DNA from 2 places in the Pleomorphomonas sp. PLEO genome. Region 2 is predicted to be linked to the other one. Evidence: riboswitches for the same ligand, from Rfam matches in the RefSeq annotation. Region 2 holds a riboswitch; the other holds the start of a gene.
The links. A riboswitch is a leader RNA that binds a small molecule or an ion and turns the genes downstream of it on or off. The one in region 2 is predicted to bind cobalamin.
Positions count from the first base shown of each region.

Region 1 (3,274 bases), 1.0 Mb from region 2:
GCGCGTCGGGACCGAGCCTGCCGTGCACAGCGGCGACGATGCCGAGGTCGCTGTCGGAAAACGACAGCACGACGATCTCGGCCGGCGTCTGGCCAAGATCGACCGCCGCGACGCTATCGTCGAGGGAGCGAATCTGTTCGGCCAGAATGTGCAAGGCGCGCCCTTTCCGTTTGGGTCAGGCGAGGGCGGCGCGGATGGCCGTCTCGTCGATGCCCCTTTCGCCAATCACCACCAACGCGCTGCGGCGCGGCCCGGACGGCCAGGGCTTGTCGAAGGCATGGCGGAAGCGGCCGCCGACGCCTTGCACCAAGAGACGCATCGGCTTGCCTGCAATTTCGACGAAGCCCTTGATGCGCAGGACGTCATGCGCCTCGGCCACTGCCTTCAGCCGGGCCATCAGGCTTTCCGGATCGCTGACTGCGCCGACCTCGACGGCAAAGGTCGAGAAGTCATCGTGATCATGGTCGCCGAGACCGTCGTGATGGCTTGGCCGGTTGGCCAGATCGTCCTCGGCGGCGGAAGCCAGGCCGAGCAGGATTTCCGGCGCAATCTCGCCTTCGGAAGTCGGCACGACACGCACCGCCTTCGGCAGCGAAGCTGCGATGTCCTGTATGACGCGAGCCAATTCCTCGGACGAGAGCAGGTCGGTCTTGTTGAGCACCACGAGGTCGGCAGCGAGAAGCTGATCCTCGTAGACCTCTTCAAGTGGATTGTCGTGATCGACCGATGGGTCATCCTGCCGTTGGGCGAGCACGGCCTCGGGATCGTCGGCGAACCGGCCGGCCGCCACGGCGGCGGCATCCACCACGGCAATGACGCCGTCGACCGTGAGGCGAGCGCGCACATCCGGCCAGTCAAAGGCCTTGATCAGCGGCTTCGGCAGCGCAAGGCCGGAGGTCTCGACGATGATGTGATCGGGCCGGCGCGGCCCACGGGTCAGCGCCTCGATGGCCGGCAGGAAGTCGTCGGCAACGGTGCAGCAGAGACAGCCGTTGGCGAGTTCGACGATCGCATCCTCCGGACAGTCGGTGGCGCCGCAGGATTTGAGGATGTCACCGTCGACGCCGACATCGCCGAACTCGTTGACGATGAGCGCAAGACGACGGCCACCGGCGCGCTCGATGACGTGGCGGATCAGCGTCGTCTTGCCCGAACCGAGAAAGCCGGTGACGATGGTGACGGGGATTTTCGACTGGACGTTCATCGGCGGGTCTCCGGCTGCGGCGGGATGCGGGCAACGAGGCCCGATTTCAAAAGAGGCGGTCGCTCACGCCAGGGCACGCGGCCATCGTCGCTCGCAGCGTAACGCTCGGCGGCGGCGATCACTTCGTCGGGATCGGCCGCGTCGGCGGCGACATAGGTCCACCTGTCCGGCGCTGCCAACGCGACGGTGACCGGCCGTTTGCAGACCGACAGGCAATCGACGCCGGAAAGCAGAATATCGCTTTGTCCCTCGAGACGGCTGGCAAGAGCGGCATGAAGACGGGCGCCAGCTCGGCAGGCGTCGTCATCTCCTGCCGCGCGGCAGCTGAGACAGACGTGTAGGGTGACCGGGTATGCCGTCATGGCCGGCACTCCGGAAACGTCAATAGACGGCGGTCGAAAACCGCCGAGGCACGCGTCATGATAGGTCCTTTCCCGCCCCACCGGCGGTCTCGACATCCATGCGCGGCGGCAGGTCTCCTGGCTCGCGGTTCGTTGCCGGATACGGCCTTCCCAGTCTTTCGACCAGTGGCACGCTAAGCATCCGGCTCGCCGCTCACAGTTGCGGGGGCAGCTGCGGCTTTCGGAGTTTTCCGATTCCGCATTCCCTCTTTCGCCCTCCTCCGGGAGGAGGGACCGTCACGCCCGGCCATTTGGGGCTTGTTGCGAGGCAAAGTCAACCGAGCGGCGGAGCTGCCATCCTTTACGCCCCCTTAAACCGCCTCATTTAGGGTAAATCGGATGCTCCACGGGCTATGTAGCCCTGATGGAAGGAGTTGCGGCGAACGATGCGGAGCGACAGACGGAACATCCGACGCGAGCGGGCCGAGCCGACGTTCGAGGCACCGTCCCGCGAGGACGATTTTTCCGCCCGCGAGGGTGATCGCTTCACGCCGCCCAAAAGCCTGCCCAATTCCCGCAGCGGCCGATCATCGAGATCCGAGCGGATCGAACCCAGCTTTGATGGCGAGAACTACGACAGCGAGGAGGCGGAGATGTCCGAACAGCAGCCGCGTCGTCGCAAGTCCTCCCAGCGCAAGGCAAAGCGGAGCCGGCGGTCCGGTATGGGACTTTTCGGCCGTCTCATCTACTGGGGTGTCGTTCTTTGCATCTGGGGGCTGATCGGGGTTGCCGGCGTCATCGGCTACACCGTCGCAACCATGCCGCAGATCGACGATTGGAAGGTGCCGCCCCGACCGCCTAACGTGGAAATCGTCGATGCCTCGGGCACGATCATCGCCAATCGTGGCGACACCGGCGGCGAGGAAATGAAGCTGTCCGAAATGTCGCCGTTCCTGCCCGAAGCGGTGGTGGCCATCGAGGATCGACGCTTTTACCATCACTTTGGTGTCGACCCGATCGGCCTTTCCCGCGCTTTGGTCACCAACCTCTTCGCGCATTCGGTCGTGCAGGGTGGCTCGACACTGACCCAACAGCTTGCCAAGAACCTTTTCCTGCAGCCCGACCGCACGTTGGAACGCAAGCTGCAAGAAGCAGTGCTCGCCCTATGGCTGGAGTGGCGGTTCTCCAAGCAGCAAATCCTGGAGATGTATCTCAATCGCGTCTATCTCGGCGCCGGCGCCTACGGTGTCGACGCGGCGGCGCAGCGCTACTTCGGCAAGTCGGCCCGCGATCTCAACTTGGCCGAAGCCGCCACCATCGCCGGCCTCCTCAAGGCACCGTCGCGCTACGCGCCGACCAATTCGCCGGAGCTGGCCGCGACACGCGCCAAGGTCGTGCTCGCCGCCATGGTCGACGAAGGCTATGTCAGTCGTGACGACGCGGCGCGGGCGACGGCTGTAGGCGCACCATCCTCCCCGGCCAAGAGTGGTTCGGCCGCCAACTATGTCGCCGATTGGGTGATGGATCTTTTGCCGGGCTACGTCGCGCGCTATCGAAGCGACATCGTGGTGACCACCACCATTGATGCCCGCATGCAGGCGGCGGCGGAAAGTGCCGTCCGCACGACGCTCGACAAGGAGGGCGTCAAATACAAGGCGAGCCAGGGCGCTCTGGTTGCCGTCGACAATGACGGTGCCGTCAAGGCGCTGGTCGGCGGCAAGGATTATGC
Region 1 covers NZ_CP166625.1:553,534-556,807, forward strand. The annotation lists gene cobN (cobaltochelatase subunit CobN) at 1-154, opposite strand, end outside; gene cobW (cobalamin biosynthesis protein CobW) at 176-1,204, opposite strand; gene AB6N07_RS02345 (DUF1636 family protein) at 1,201-1,566, opposite strand; cobalamin riboswitch at 1,656-1,859, opposite strand; gene AB6N07_RS02350 (transglycosylase domain-containing protein) at 1,992-3,274, shown strand, end outside.
Region 1: another riboswitch for cobalamin. It lies ahead of AB6N07_RS02345 (DUF1636 family protein); the one in region 2 lies ahead of AB6N07_RS07025 (CbtB-domain containing protein).

Region 2 (3,274 bases):
GCCTCGCCTTTGGGAGTCCATGGGAGTCCACCCGCGCCTATGTGGACTCATGCCTCCTCATGCTCCCTCGCCCACCAGCCCAACCCGCAGGCTCTTGTTGCAAGCCCTCATCTCGTACACCGCGACGATCAACGCCACGAACACCGCGCCGCTGATTGCCGTGCCGAGGTCGATGCTGTGGAGGTCGTGGGCCAGAAGATTGGCGGCGGCGGTGCCGGCGGCGACGATGAACACCACCGCCAGCCAGTAGAAGCCGAGGTCGGTGTAGAGGCCGTTGCGCCCGATGGTGAGCAGGAAGCCCAGGGGAATGGCGAACACCACCATCGCCCCGAAGTTGCCGAAGCCGAGCGGATAGGCGGCCGCGTCGCCCCCCACGCCGCCGAGCACGCCGGCCATGAGCAGGGTGGCCCAGTAAAAGCCGGCCACCGGGATGAAGTCGCGCTCGTCGGCCGACGGTTCGCGGAGGCGCCAGACAATCACCGTGATGGCGAGCAGCAGGCACAGCACCGGCACCGACGCCAGCCTGACGTGGAGATCATGGAGCGCGTTGGCCACGTTGGAGGCGGCGGCGACGCTGAGGATGACCGCCGCCCAGAAGTAGAGCGTGCTGGTGTATTTCAGGAAACGCTCGGCCAGCAAGACGAGCGCCAAGTCGCCGAGCAGATAAGGCAGCCCCTTGAGATGGCCGAGACCGAGCCCATCGGCGAGAAAATCGCCGAGGCTGGCGCCGAACACGCTCGCCACGGCAAGCGACAGCCAGTAGATACCATTGATCTTCGGAAGGCATCTCATGATGTCACCCCTTGGTTTCAGAGTCGGACCGAAACTCTCAGTGGCGCGAGGGAACACCACGAATTGGCAAATTCAATGGTGAGGCTGTGGCGATTTGTCGTAACCCGTCATAATTGAGCGCCCAGCAACACACCGATACATTTACGGCAACCGGCCGTCGCAACGGGTAAGCTAGCTCAGCCTGAGCGACCACCGGTCGCCATGGCGCGTCAGCTCGCAGGCCGACCAGGGCATGGGATCGAGGCGCCAGATCATCGACAGCGGCGCCTCGAGCGCCGCCGTGAGGGCGATCCTGACGATCGTCGCCGGGCACAGCGCTACGATGGCCCCCGATCGTTCCTCCAGCCCGGCCAGCCAACCGCCGACCCGGTCCCGCGCGCTGGAGATGGCTTCGCCGCCATGCGGGGCCGCCGCCATATCCATTCGCCAGACCTCGAAGCCAGCGGGATCAGCGCCGGCGATCTCAGTCATCGTCCGGTTCGCCCAGTTGCCATAATCGAGATTGGAAAGCGCCTCGGCCACCTCGGCCGGCACCCGGACGGTGGCGTTGGGGCCAATGGCGATTTCGGGTGCGTGGATAAGGTGATCGGCTTCGCTAAGGCAGCGGCGCACCGTCTCCGGCAAGCTCTCGAAGGTCAGGTCCAGCCGATCGCGGCCCGGAAAGCGCGGGGCGCGGCGGTCGTTGTCGGTCGGCACTGTGATCAGCGTCAGGCGAGCGGCCATCCCCATTCCTCATCGATCATTTGCGATTGACAGGCATCGGCACTTAGCGGAGGGTGAGCGACGATGTTGAGCGGAAGCCGGTGAAACTCCGGAGCGGTCGCGCCACTGTAATCGGGCTGAAACCCGAGAGCCAGACCTGTTCGCCATCCTTCTGTCATCGGGACGCGCAATCCCAGGAGGCTTTCCATGTCCAGCATTTCACGCACCGCTCCCCTGTCGCCGCCGGCCGCCATTCCGCTGGGCGAGGTTCTGCCATGGGCCGTGTTCGCCGGTCTGCTACTGATGCTGGCGGTGTATTTCGTCGGCGCCGAGGAAGGCGCGACCTCGCTGTTCAACAGCATGTACGTGCATGAATTCGTGCACGACGGCCGCCACCTCCTGGGTTTCCCCTGCCACTGAGGCGTCTTTCATGACTGGAAAGCTTTTGCTGCGCGGCATGATTGCCGGCGTGGTCGGTGGCCTCATGGCCTTCCTGTTCGCCCGCCTCTATGGCGAGCCGCTGGTCGATTTCGCCATCGCCTTCGAGGAGCAGGCCAGCCACGCGGCCGGAGAAGCCGCCGAGCCCGAGCTGGTCAGCCGGGCAACGCAGGCCGGCCTCGGCCTGCTCACCGGCGTCATCGTCTACAGCGCCGCCCTCGGCGGCATCCTGTCGCTGGTGTTCGCGCTGGTGCTCGGCCGCTTCAGCGCCCTCGGCGCCCGCCCGCTCGCCGCGCTGCTGGCACTCGCCGGTTTTGTCGCGGTGATCCTGGTGCCGGCGATCAAATACCCGGCCAACCCGCCAGCCGTCGGCAGCCCGGAGACTATCGTCATCCGCACCCAGCTCTACTTCATCATGCTGATGGTATCGGTCGCGGTGATGATCGTCGCCTTCGCGCTGGCGCGGCAGACTTGGGCGCGCCTCGGCGCCTGGAATGCCGTCCTCCTCGGCGGCCTTGCCTATATCGCCGTCATGGCGGCGGTGATGACGCTGCTGCCCGAGATCAACGAAGTGCCGGAAACCTTCTCCGCCGTCATGCTTTGGCGCTTCCGTCTGGCCTCGCTCGGCCTGCAAGCGATCATCTGGGGCGCGCAAGGCCTGTTGTTCGGCTTCCTCGCCGAGCGGCTGCTGTCCGGCGCGGCTCCCCAGGGCGCGCGCCGCCTCGGCCGCGCGTAAACCGCATGCTCGACATCCATCCGGCTAGGGTCGCCGACCAGGGAAAAATCGTCCAGCTCTGGCACCGGGGATGGCACGAAGCGCATGCCGCCCTCGTGCCGCCCGAGGGGTTGTCCTTTCGCACCGAAGGCCACTTCGCCATCTGGCTGAAAGAGGCGAAAGACGCCTTCTACGTGGCGAGGGACGGCACCGAACTCATCGGGTTTGTCTCCGTCAAAGCAGCGGAAGTCGTCAAACTCTATGTCGGCACATCCGCCCGTGGAACCGGAACGGCGCATGCGTTGTTATCGTTCGCGGAACAGCTTTTGTTCGCCGATGGGGTGTCGGAGGCCGAACTGCTTTGCACGGCCGGCAATAGCCGCGCCGAAAGGTTCTATCAGCGGGAGGGCTGGCACCTCACAGACACCTTTGACGATGCGCTTTGGATGCCGAAGGGCGTCAGCCGGCAATTCATCGTAGCGACCCATCGCTTTCAAAAAACCCTGATACCGGCGACCTGAAGGCTCTCTGTGCCAACGGCGGCGGCGTCAACAATAAACGGGGAGCCTTGTGCCTATGTCAGCTTCGGCCAGCGTGTTTGCGCAATCCTTCTTCCACGGAACCAGG
Region 2 covers NZ_CP166625.1:1,575,476-1,578,749, reverse strand. The annotation lists gene AB6N07_RS07035 (hypothetical protein) at 58-792, opposite strand; gene AB6N07_RS07030 (histidine phosphatase family protein) at 964-1,515, opposite strand; cobalamin riboswitch at 1,554-1,674, shown strand; gene AB6N07_RS07025 (CbtB-domain containing protein) at 1,702-1,914, shown strand; gene AB6N07_RS07020 (CbtA family protein) at 1,925-2,668, shown strand; gene AB6N07_RS07015 (N-acetyltransferase family protein) at 2,674-3,168, shown strand; gene arr (NAD(+)--rifampin ADP-ribosyltransferase) at 3,224-3,274, shown strand, end outside.